One region of the Staphylococcus sp. M0911 genome, then DNA from elsewhere that is predicted to be linked to it. Evidence: riboswitches for the same ligand, from Rfam matches in the RefSeq annotation. Region 1 holds a riboswitch; each other region holds the start of a gene.
The links. Region 1 has a riboswitch for thiamine pyrophosphate ahead of ssp1_RS01985 (thiamine phosphate synthase). Riboswitches for the same ligand answer to the same signal wherever they lie in the genome.
Positions count from the first base shown of each region.

Region 2: it holds a riboswitch for thiamine pyrophosphate, as region 1 does, so the genes downstream of both, ssp1_RS08385 (ECF transporter S component) here and ssp1_RS01985 (thiamine phosphate synthase) in region 1, are expected to answer to the same signal.
Region 3: it holds a riboswitch for thiamine pyrophosphate, as region 1 does, so the genes downstream of both, tenA (thiaminase II) here and ssp1_RS01985 (thiamine phosphate synthase) in region 1, are expected to answer to the same signal.

Region 1 covers NZ_CP022881.1:434,512-438,809, reverse strand. Annotated here, with positions in the region: gene ssp1_RS01995 (putative quinol monooxygenase) at 1-149, opposite strand, end outside; gene ssp1_RS01990 (pyruvate MFS transporter) at 276-1,550, opposite strand; TPP riboswitch at 1,950-2,059, shown strand; gene ssp1_RS01985 (thiamine phosphate synthase) at 2,131-2,721, shown strand; gene thiO (glycine oxidase ThiO) at 2,714-3,829, shown strand; gene thiS (sulfur carrier protein ThiS) at 3,813-4,013, shown strand; gene ssp1_RS01970 (thiazole synthase) at 4,015-4,298, shown strand, end outside.
Region 2 covers NZ_CP022881.1:1,737,617-1,741,914, forward strand. Annotated here, with positions in the region: gene auxA (lipoteichoic acid stability factor AuxA) at 1-996, opposite strand, end outside; gene graF (glycopeptide resistance-associated protein GraF) at 1,150-1,284, shown strand; TPP riboswitch at 1,544-1,645, shown strand; gene ssp1_RS08385 (ECF transporter S component) at 1,732-2,307, shown strand; gene ssp1_RS08390 (ABC transporter ATP-binding protein) at 2,320-3,723, shown strand; gene ssp1_RS08395 (energy-coupling factor transporter transmembrane component T family protein) at 3,716-4,298, shown strand, end outside.
Region 3 covers NZ_CP022881.1:827,828-832,125, reverse strand. Annotated here, with positions in the region: gene thiM (hydroxyethylthiazole kinase) at 1-440, opposite strand, end outside; gene thiD (bifunctional hydroxymethylpyrimidine kinase/phosphomethylpyrimidine kinase) at 433-1,254, opposite strand; partial or broken gene tenA (thiaminase II) at 1,247-1,936, opposite strand; TPP riboswitch at 2,013-2,114, opposite strand; gene ssp1_RS04005 (single-stranded DNA-binding protein) at 2,443-2,820, opposite strand; gene ssp1_RS04000 (YwpF-like family protein) at 3,008-3,448, shown strand; gene fabZ (3-hydroxyacyl-ACP dehydratase FabZ) at 3,495-3,935, opposite strand; gene murA (UDP-N-acetylglucosamine 1-carboxyvinyltransferase) at 3,979-4,298, opposite strand, start outside.

The DNA.
Region 1 (4,298 bases):
AATGTATTTCTATCTTGCACATCTTCATAATGGCTATAGAATAATACGCCTTCCTCTTTTCTTGATTCGGAAACTAAATGTTCCATAAGTTTTAAATATTCATCACGTTTTTCTTCTGATATTTTTATTTTTGCATTAATTATCATCATTCGAATCACACCTTCCTATACAATAATTATGCACTTATTAAAATATAAAAAGCAATAAATGAGTTTGACACAAGGTATTGAAACCTTATTTATACTCATTTATTGCTTGGATTTAAAACCAACAAACTATTTAACTGATTGATGTTCATCTATGACTAATGGTTGATCTGGTTTAACGAAGAACCACATGATAATCGCTAATATTGCTGGAATAATTAATAATTGGAACGTCATACTCCAACCAAGTTGTTCAACAAATGCACCTGCTAAAAATGGACTTGTTAAAGCACCAATGTTCCCCCATAAGTTCATCCAACCTGATACTGTACCAGAGAAGTTACGACCTAAGTCTGTCGCTGCTGCCCAACTCATACCCATAGACATACCGACGCCACCTAAACCAAGAGATAACCAGAATATAGTAACATATAAGTTTTCAGTATGTACTGCAAAAAAGATTGATATTGAAAAGACTACAAATCCAAGAATCGCAATTACGCCACGCGCGACGAAACGAGATTTACCAGTATTTAAAATCTTATCTGAAATCGCGCCACCAGATAAAATTAAGAAGAACATTAATAACCATGGCAATGAGCTGATTGACATATCTTTGAAATCAACATGGTATTGTTCTGTTAAATATGTTGGTAACCAAATTAAGAATAATGTAATAACGAATTGTACTACAAAGTACTGAATCGCAATGGCATAAAAACTAAAGTGTGTTAAGAAACGTTTCCAAGGTGGTAATGATTTATCAGTATCTACAATGTCTCTATGTTCAGTAATAAATCGTTTTTCGGCTTCATTGACCATTTTGTGTTGTTCAGGTAAGTCTTTAGCAATAATCGCCCAAAGTACTGCCATCACAATGCCGACTGCACCAAAAATATAAAAGACAGCTTGCCAATTAAATGCATTAACAATTGCAATCGTGACAATCGGTGCTAATACAGGACCAAAATATGAACCTGCTAATAACGCACTTGATGCTCTTCCTTTTTCATTTTTAGCAAACCAATAAGAATTGAACACTGCATTAGACGGATACATAGGTGCTTCTCCCACACCAAATAAAAATCTAACAAAATATAATAAACCATGATGCTTAATCATACCTGTGAGAATTGTGAAAGCACTCCACCATACTAAAGCAATCGTAATCATCTTACGAGGTCCAAATTTCTCTGCTAACATCCCTGAAGGTACTTGCATTAACGCATAACCTAATGAGAAAAATGACGCTAATAAACCAAATTGTGTTTTTGTTAAATGTAAATCTTCCATCATTGGTACTGCAATATATGAGATATTAGATCTATCCATATAGGCTATAACGCCAATGAGAAAGAATGCAATCGCAAAAAACCAACGAACGTTACTTCTTTTTTTATTCATTTCTTTTCCTACTTCCCATAATGATATGTTGTTTCTATGTGTTGTCGTTAAGTTTCAGAAATTCCTAATGATGACTGTTTAACTTCTAATCACACATCTATTAAATTCTTGTAGCGCTACAATTTTTATTATAATAGCACGAAATGGAAACGGTTACAATATAAAATTAAAAAAATATTCACAATTTATTCAATAAAAATTAACAATACTTACATTTAATTTTCACTATTTAAATAAGCGATTCAATTTCATTTACATCTTCATCTAAATTGATTATTTACATGTACTTATTTTTCATTAAAAGCTAATTATAGATGGTTGCCATGTTTGATACCGACACTAAAAAATAGTAAACTGTATGTAAATTGAAAGCGCTATTCCATCAATACAATTTAATAATAAACCCACTGGAAGTGCCTTTGTTTAAGGCTGAGAGTAAAGATGTGACTTTATAATTCCTAGAACCTGATCCAGTTTGTACTGGCGTAGGGAAGTGGCATAGCTATGAATTTAAAGTACTCATTAGCAATTTAACGCTATTTCCCTACTATGTGGAAATAGCGTTTTTTTTGTTGAGGTGATGTATATATTTATTGCGATAACTTATTATAAAGAACTGTCATTACAGGATTTAAAGCATTTTATGACTATAGAGCCGGCCATTGATGGCTTACTCTTTAGAACGCCTATGTCTACTTTGGCGTTACAACGATTTATTACACGACTCATTGCAGTAGGATTTCCCAAAGATAAAATAATGATTCACAGTAATCTTAACTTACTCAAAGCTTTAAATTTGCAGTGTATTCATTTTAAAGAAAATGACAAACGCGCATTTTTAATAAAACAACAATATCCTGAGTTAATCGTCGGTATGTCAACGCATAATATTGAAATGGTTAAGCAATGTCATGCATATCAATTAGATTATGTCTTTTTCGGTCATATATTCTCTACGTCGTCGCACCCAGGTGAACCACCACGAACAAATCAAGAGATTCATGACGTACTCAAGATTGATATGCCTATTTATGCTATAGGCGGTATTTCCCCATCTACCATTTCACAATTACCTACAGGATTTGATGGTCTATGTGCAATTTCATTTTTTATGACCTCTACTGTTAGTGACATTAACTCTTTAAAAAGGAAGTGGCATTCTCATGCATGATGTTCTTATTATTGGTTCCGGTGTTATAGGTATGTCGATAGCTCGACAACTTAGTCAATCACATTTAGATATTGCTATTGTAGACCGAGATATACCAGGTATGCATGCCTCTTATAAAGCCGGTGGCATGTTAGGCGCTCAAAATGAGTTCACAACTGATAGTGAATTATTTCAATTAGCAGTAGCGTCTAGGTCATTATTCCCAGAATTAAGTGATGCCCTCTATCATGAAACTGGTATTGATATTGAATTTCAACAATCTGGATTAATTAAAATGGCATCATCAACCAAAGACGTAAAGTGGTTAACTCAACAATATGCCTTTCTTAAATCAAAAGATCCAAGCGTTGAGTTACTCTCAGATGATGAACTATTTAACCTTTCAAATGGTCATGTCGAACCAACTGACTTAGCCATATATATTCCAAAGGATGGTCAAATCAATGCCAATCACTATACTAAAGCTTTATTACAATCAATAATTCAGCGCGATGTTCATCGTTATTATCAAACAGAAGTAAAACACATTCATCACAATAATGGTTTTTACACAGTTACAACAAATAATGGTGATATTCACGCTAAAAAAGTAATTGTGGCAGGTGGTGCTTGGTCTACTCAGCTATTAAAAGATTACGCTATACCAAGACAAGTGATTGGTGTTAAAGGTGAGGTATTATTAGTTGAACAACCTTCACTTAAATTAAATCATACTGTGTTCATGACAAATGGCTGCTATATAGTTCCAAAGGAAAAACATCGCTACTTAATTGGAGCGACAAGTGAATTCAATAATTATAGTGTTGGTAATAGTGACGCAGGTATTTCATGGTTACTCAAACATGCTCAACAATGTATACCTGAGCTATCGCATAGTCATATTCTTAAACAATGGTCAGGCGTAAGACCTTACACAGAATATGAATTACCTATCATGGATCAAATTGATGACGGCTTATTTATCATCACTGGTCATTATCGAAACGGTATACTGTTATCCCCTATTATCGGTCAAGATATTGCCAATTGGTTATTATCAGGAATTAAACCAACAAGCTATTCAGCATTTAGTTTATCAAGGAGTGAGCAAAATGAAGTGTATCATTAACGGAGATTTATTTACTTTTGAACATGAAGATTCGATTACACGCATATTAGAATCCTTAGAATTAGACCCTCAGCGTGTAGTAGTTGAACATAATCAATCTTTAATTAAGCAAGACGATTTTGACAATCAAATAGTCAGAGAAGATGATCGTTTAGAATTATTAGAATTTGTAGGAGGCGGATAAAATGTTAAAAATAGGTCAATTAGAATTGAAATCTCGTTTATTATTAGGTACTGGTAAATTCGAGAATGAACAAACGCAATCCGAAGCAATTAAAGCAGCTGAAACAAATGTATTAACATTTGCAGTAAGACGTATGAATTTATATGATAAAAATCTTCCAAACCCACTAGCTAATGTGAACTTAAAAGATTTCATTACATTTCCTAACACTGCAGGTGCTAAAACTGCTGATGAAGCCATCCGTATCGCAGAAATTGCAAATCACGCTGGTGTATGCGACATGAT
Region 2 (4,298 bases), 1.1 Mb from region 1:
CAATGCGTTTCTGTTGTTAAATTCTAAAAATGTAAAGAAGAAAATAACTACACCACAGAAAATTTCAACATACATTGGTTTTATCCATTTTGGCTTTCTCATCCAATGTGGAATATCATCTTCTTGGATATCAACAATATTTTTTACTTTTTCTTTAAATTTATCCCTTTTAACTCTAATTTTTTCTAAATCAACACTTCTTCTTGTTTTACGTGCATATTCTGTTGTCTTATCTTGTAGTTGTTTTAAGTGAACTTTAGTTTGATTCGAGACATTACCTTTACTTGTTCTTGATAATTCAGGTTCTTCTTCACCTAATTCTTGTTTCGTAAGCGGTAGCGCACGTCTTAAGAACAAGAAGTTCCAAATTGACATTTGTCCTAATAACCACATAATAATAAAGAATGTATTAACACTTAAGATGTCAATAGATTCAATTTCATTAGCATCTATACGACCATGTAATGCAATTTGCGTAATAAGGTAACTGATACCATATGATACGATAATCCACATATAATGACTCTTTCGATTATCACTATTCAATTCATCTTTATATACAATATAACCGATATGTATGATGAACGGAATAATAAATACGATACCAAAGAACCCATATACTTGCATCATAAGAACTAGAGTAATTAAGAAATACATTATCCCTATGACTAAGAAGAAAATTGAAATATCATAATCATACTTAATTGTTCTAAATAACGTATGACCTAGTAACATTACAAAGATACCAAATAATATAATAATTATGGCACTTACAATTGGGAAACCCCCGATAAATCTACTCATCACTTTAATTATTTCAGCGAAAAATGCGTTCAGGAATTCCCATATATTATACACATGTGTATTTACCTTCTTATCTCCATTTAATTGTTTAATAAGCGGTAAGTTAATTAATATAATGAGTCCTGTGAAAAGTGAAACGATACCGATGATATAACTAAATATAATCTCGGTGTGTTTCTTAAGAAAAGACATACTATTCACCTCAAAAGTTATTATATATGAAGAACTTATTCTTGTCTTTAATAAATCATTAAATACGTCTATAGACCTAGAAAAGTTTATTATTAGCATAACTGGGTAAAAGGTGTATGTAAACAATAAAACACAATTAGGGGTGGATTTATTATGAGTAACGAAGAATTTGCAAAAAAATCAGCTGAAAAAGCCAAAGAAGCAGAAGAGAAATTAAAAGAACAAAAAGAAGAAAAAACAAATGATACAGAACAAACTAAAAAAGATATTGATGACGCATTAAATTAATTACTAATTGACTATTTAACGATTAGATCATCCAATATTCTATAATAACGATGAATTTGGGACATAAATACAAAAAATAATAGCACAAAGATGATTTGAAATTTTAAATTATCTTTGTGCTATTTTATATTTAATACTACGTATTGACTGACTTAGAGCTTTCATAAGCACACATCATATAAAAATATTAATTTATTATATATTTTATTAACTTGACAATCCACATGAAAAATCATACATTAAAGACAAATTAAAATAATAAACGCACTAGGGGTGTTTTGAACTGAGATGAGGTTAACCCTCAAACCCTTTGAACCTGATCTAGCTAGATACTAGCGTAGGAAAGTGTAATTAACAAAGATGATAATCGTATGTTGAATCATATTCTTATGTTTTACGCACAACTTTCCTAGAGATGGTTGTGCGTTTTTTTAGGAGGATGTTTTTATGTCAAAAGGTTTAAAGCTTTCTGAGATATTAGTAACAGTACTTATCTCTGTCATTTTTGCCATTATTTATAACTTATGGTGGCTATTTTATAATGTTGCACAAGTCGCTGGTTTACACCTTGAACAATTAACATATGGTGTATGGTTTATGGCTGCGATTGTTTGTTATTTAATTATTCCTAAGCCAGGTATCGCCTTACTTGCTGAGTTTGCTGCAGGTGCCGGTGAAACAATTGTGATGGGTAAATTTGATATACCTACAATCATCTATGCCCTACTACAAGGTTTAGCTTGTGAGATTGTCTTTGCTATATTCAAATACCAGTCTCGTTCAGTCATGGTAGCTATGCTTGCGGGATTAGTGACTGCACTTATTTCATTCCCAGTCGACTATTTTTATGGTTATTTAAATGAAGTTGCTGGATGGAACTTAATTTTATTCATTGTTTTCCGTGCGATTAGTGGCATTATCATTGCTGGTTTATTATCTTATTTATTGGTTAAAGCATTGGATCAAACTGGTGTAACTAAAGTATTCAGACCCGCTTCTAAAGATGATTACGATACATTATAAGGGGACTTAAAAGTGTTGAAAGTTACAAATTTACGTTTGAAATATCCTAATGGATATCGAAAAATTTTTGATAATCTAAATATAGAAATTAAAGATAAAGAAAAAGTACTTTTACTAGGACCGTCCGGTTCTGGTAAAAGTACACTTTTAAATGTATTAAGTGGTATTGTACCCAATTTAATAGAATTACCTATGAAATATGACGAATTGCAAATCAATCAGCATAATGGAGTTATCTTCCAAGATCCGGATTCACAATTTTGTATGCCTAAAGTTTATGAAGAACTTGCCTTTGTTTTAGAGAACAGACAAGTGCCAAGACAAGATATGGATGAAGCCATCAGCCAAGCATTAGCATCAGTAAATTTAAATGTAAACGAAAATACACAAATCAATCAATTAAGTGGCGGTATGAAGCAAAAATTAGCTATAGTTGAAACCATATTACAACAAGCAGATACGCTATTTTTAGATGAACCCACTGCAATGTTAGATGTTAATGCGACATCAGATTTATGGCAACGTTTAATCAAGCTCTGGAAAGACCAAACAGTACTTATAGTCGAACATAAGGTCGAACATATTTGGCAACATGTGGATAGAGTTTTATTAATGAACTATGAAGGACAAATTATTGCTGATGATACGCCAAATCATATTTTAAAGCATTATGAACATTTACTTAGTGAATACGGCGTGTGGCATCCAAATGCATGGCATTACGCTCCTAAGCCAAAATATATGGCTCCCTCATCTGAAGCGCCATTATTTAAATTTGAAAATGGTGCTGTTATTCGTAATAAGAAAGATTTATTCAAAGTGGATCAATTAGCTATTCATTCAGGTGAGTGGATCACGATAACTGGTCAAAATGGTACTGGTAAAACCTCATTATTAGAATCCATATTACAATTAATCAAATATAAAGGCGTAATGACATTTCAAGGTCAGGAATTGCGTAAAATTAAAGATGCTGCAAAGCACATGTATCTTGTGTATCAGAATCCAGAACTTCAATTTATCACTAACTCTGTCTATGATGAAATATTGATTCATTTTAACCATTTAGATTCATCTATTGCAGAATCTAAAACCCTCGACTTATTAGATTTACTAGACTTAACCAATGTTAAAAATCAACATCCTTACGAATTATCAATGGGTCAAAAACGTAGGTTAAGTGTAGCAACGGCATTAAATTCAAATGCAGATATCATCCTTTTAGATGAACCAACATTTGGTTTGGATAGCCACAATACATTTCAATTAATAAAACTATTTCAAGAGAGAGTATCTAAGGGGCAAAGTATCATTATGGTTACACATGATCCAGAGATTATTAAACGCTATCCAACACGTCAATGGATAATTGAAAACCAATATTTAACAGAAATCAAAGGTGATCAACATGTTTGAACATTGGAAAATTAGACCCACCTTTATGGATGACGTCAATATTATCACTAAACTCGTTTTAGGCGTTTTACTATTTTTCTTTATTATTTTTATTCATAATTTTGACTTTATGATTTACATCGTTTGTCTCATGTTTATCTTTTTACTTATGTTTAACGGAACGCAATTTAAAATTACTGGTGCTTTTATACTAGCAACCACGTTCTTTGCTCTATTGTCATCACTATTCATGATTTTATACGGTGATGGTGACCACATTTTATTTAAATTTGTCATCATTCAAATTAGTACGGAAAGTATCGTCAGAGGTATTCACCTTTCTCTTCGTACAATTACAGTGTCGATGTTTGGTATTCTTATAGCATTAACGTCACAAGTAGTCATGATTTTTTATAGTCTAATGCAACATTTAAAAGTAAAGCCTAAAGTTGCCTATGCCTTTATGGCCGCAATTAGAATGATACCGTTAATCATCAGTTCTTTAATTCAATTACGTCGTTCTTTAAAAATGAGATATCAAATGATAAACAAATCTAATTATAGAGGGTTCAAAAGACTTAAACATTTAATTATTC
Region 3 (4,298 bases), 390 kb from region 1:
TTGGCAATTTCTATTGCATTTAGTGAACTATCTCCATCAGTCCCCTTCATTGTTGTATTGGTATCAATGAGTGTCAATATTTCTGAAGCGTTCCCTTTAATCACTGCAACTTTTACTTCACTTAAAAAGTTTTTACAAAAATCTTTTCTATATTGTGACGCTCCTACTGCGACAGGATCAAAAACAATTGGTGTACCAAGTTGATTTGCAATTTTACCTATCTTAATTAAATCTGCTTCATTATTATGCGTAAGCGTACCAATATTAATTAGTAATCCACTTGCAACTTGATAAAAATCTTCAGCCTCTTCTGGTGCCTCGCTCATTGCCGGACTTGCACCAATACTTAATAGACCATTTGCAGTAAAATTCTTAACTACATCGTTCGTATAACAAACAATTAAAGGATTCTCATTTCTAAGCTTTTCTAAATTATTCATCATCTAAACCTACTTTCTTTAGATACGCAAAATGATTGACTGGGCCACGACCTTTACCAATCTCAGGGGTATATTTGATACTCAAAGAAATAAATGTTTTAGCTTTTTCAACTGCTTCATAAATACTACGACCTTTAGCTAATTCAGCAGCAATGACAGCTGAAAATGTACAACCTGTTCCATGAGTATGTTTAGTATCAAATCGTTCATCTTCAAATGTGTATACGCCATCTTTTGTAAATAAAAAATCTTTAGCATTATTTAAGTCGGCAGAATGTCCACCTTTAATGACTACACCTTTGCTGCCAATGTCATTGATAAATATATCTCCTGCTTTTCGAATGTTTTCTTCAGTATCAATCTTTATACCAGTGATTTCTTCCACTTCTGGAATATTAGGTGTAACAACATCAGCTAAAGGTAATAATGTACTTTGCAACTTTTGTTTGGTTTGATCATCCATCAACGAATCCCCACTTTTGGCTAGCATAACAGGATCAATCACGTATGGAATTGTAGGATAATCTTCTAAATAACTTTTGATTAATTGCATCGTCTCTTCTGTAGCAATCATCCCTGTCTTAATTGCATGAGGAAGTTCATCATTAAATACACTATCCAATTGTTCTTTAACCCATGATGTCTCTAGATTATGAATATGTTCTACGCCCATCGTATTTTGAGCGACAATACTCGTTATTGCTGCCATTCCATAAACGCCGCAAGAATGAAATGACTTCAAATCAGCCATTACTCCAGCACCGCCAGTTGGATCAGTACCTGCAATAGTTAAAGCAATTTTAGGTTTATTCATATTTGTCACCTCTAAAATTCCATTTTTCATCTACGTAGGCCATATTGAAAAAGTTTCTTTCATGAATAGTACTTTGTAAGAAATTCTCCTTAATCTCTTCTTTTTCTTCTTAAGTACAATTCTCTGTTAAACGATCCATTAATTCATCAAATAAATTTACTAGTGCATCCATTTCTGTACTATAAAATTCAAACCAATTAGACGTAATTGAATCTTTATTAAGTTGATTGTCTTTTATCGCTCTTTTACCAATTACCGCATATACATATGGACATGGTGCCATTGCTGCAATCGTATATGCTGCATTTTCATGTGCATAGGCATTATAGTACATATGCTTAATATAATGATCACCACTTGGTGGCCATACTTTTTCTTTAACAATCTCATGATATGGTTCATTTATGAATGAAGCTAAAATTTCATGTGCTTCTACTTCTCCTTCTAATAAAAATTCAATCTGTTCCACTAAAAATTTAACGTCATCCATATTATGCACTTTAGGAATTAATAGTGCATATAGATTAGCAAACTCTTTTAAGTAAGATGCATCTGCACGTAGATATTGTCTTACCGCTTGTTTAGATAATTCACCATGTAATAAATCTTGTATGAAACCATCATTATAAATATCCTCAATAATAGGTTCTGCTGCCACTCTTAAATCTTTAGAAAAACTCATAAAATTTCCTCCTTGAAATAAAAAAACTACTTTCCAAACTGGAAAGTAGCAAAATTAAGGCACGACCTAATACCGTTAATATGTTACACTACTTTCCTCCGTTGGTACTAACCAAATCAGGTTTTAAGGGTCTGAATTAAATTCATCTCAGCCTTTATAGGCGCCCCTAGTAGTTCTATTTTTAATCATTTTCAATTATTACAATAGCAAATGTAACACATAAATTCAATTATTAAAAAATGTATAACAATATACCTTTTAATAAACATATAACTAAGTCAAACTATTTACCAACTAAAAAAACACCCTATCTAATGAAATCTATCAGATAATTCTGACGCAAATATGTCATTTTTAAAGTAAAATATGGATACAAAAACGACCTTTTTCTATTTAAAAAAATTAAAAAAGGTCGCTTGAGTATAATTGAAAGATGATAATTTATATTAAGATAGGATAAAAGTATAAATAATTGGGAGTTATTGAATAATTAATGGCTGTCTAACCTATATGAAGCATTCATTTTGTGCTTCATTATATTCATTAGAGAGGATATTGGATTCTTTTGTCTTAGAGGACATAAATTTAATTGTTTCTACATAAACTTCAGTTACAAAATGTGTCTGATTATCTTTTTCATACTTACGTGATCGCATTTGGCCAGTAATACCTACTAAAGATCCTTGAGATGTAAACTTTTCAATATTCGTAGCTGTTTTCCCAAAGGCTTTGCAATATAGATAATCGCATGCGATATCATTATTCTGATCTTTATAATTTCTTTCCGTAGCAACGCAAAATGTTGCTACTTTACTACCTTCCTCCTTTTCATAAATTTGGGCATCCTTTGTAAGTCTACCAACTAAAACTATTTTATTTAACATGTGTCACCTCCTCTTAAGTTATATAATAATCACATCTCTTTATACTGTCAAAAAGCTATTTTATCGAAATATATAGCTATTCACCCTTCATATTTGATATATTTAAAGAAAATAATCAATATTTAAATCAGTTGATTAATAATAAATCACTTTTTGTAAATATATAAATAAATGGGATGTGGACTTAATGAAGACATTTAAAGCTGTACGTTTTCAAATTGTAAGTGAAAATGGCGGTGTAACCGAATATGAATTAGAAGATGGCGTGATTATAAATAAGGAAGGTAGTGGAACAGGATGGCTTTTAGAAATTGTCATTTCTAATGAACACTATCATACATTTAAAGATTATATGGATAGTGATCAATTGTTAGATATACGTGTAGTCATAACAAGACCTGCCAATGATCCAGCATTATTTGATGCTACTGTAAAAAGTGTAACTCAGTTTGAAAAGACTATGTCAATAGTATTCGAATGTCATATTTATACCCTTAGACAAGTCTACGCAGAAAGCTTACTAGAAGAATTAGTAGATGATGGGCTAACTGGTGAAGAACTAAAGAAAACATTTAACCGTATGATGCAATCTAAGCCTAAACTTAAAGATGAAAAATTCGAGAGGTAAATTCAAAAACCTACACTCATGTTTGAACATGAGTGTAGGTTTTGTTTTACTTAGCATCTTGAATTGCAAAAGTTAATTCACAACTACATGCTAATTGACCATCTACTGTTGCTTTAGCAGTACCTTTACCAATTGGTCCTTTAATTTTTGTTATTTCTACTTCTAACATAAGTGTATCACCAGGAGTTACTTGTCTTTTAAAACGACATTTATCTATACCTGCAAAAAGCGCAATCTTACCTTTATTTTCTTCACTATTTAACATAGCCACTGCACCAGTTTGGGCCAATGCTTCTGTAATTAATACACCAGGCATTACAGCATAATCTGGAAAATGCCCTTGGAAGAATGGTTCATTACCTGAAACTTGTTTTAATCCCACACAACGTTTACCTTCTTCGTATTCTACAACTCTATCTATCAGTAAAAATGGTTGTCTATGTGGTATGATTTGTTTGATTTGATTATAATCGAAAATTGTTTCCATGATGTTTAACCCTCCAAGTTTGAACAAAAGTTAATACTTTAAATTAATCATTAATACGTTCGATATTAGCACCTAATGATTTTAATTTACCATGCAAATCTACATAACCTCTATCTAAATGTTTTAATTCAGTAACTTGAGTTGTACCTTCAGCTACTAAACCAGCTAATATTAGTGCCGCTGCCGCTCTTAAATCAGTTGCTTTGACTTGTGCACCTTGTAAATCACTCTTACCTTCGATTTTAGCACTTCTACCTTCAACGTCGATATTAGCGTTCATTCTACGGAACTCTGCAACATGCATAAATCTGTTTTCAAAAACTGTTTCTGTAATTACTTTATGGCCATTGGCAGTTAATAATA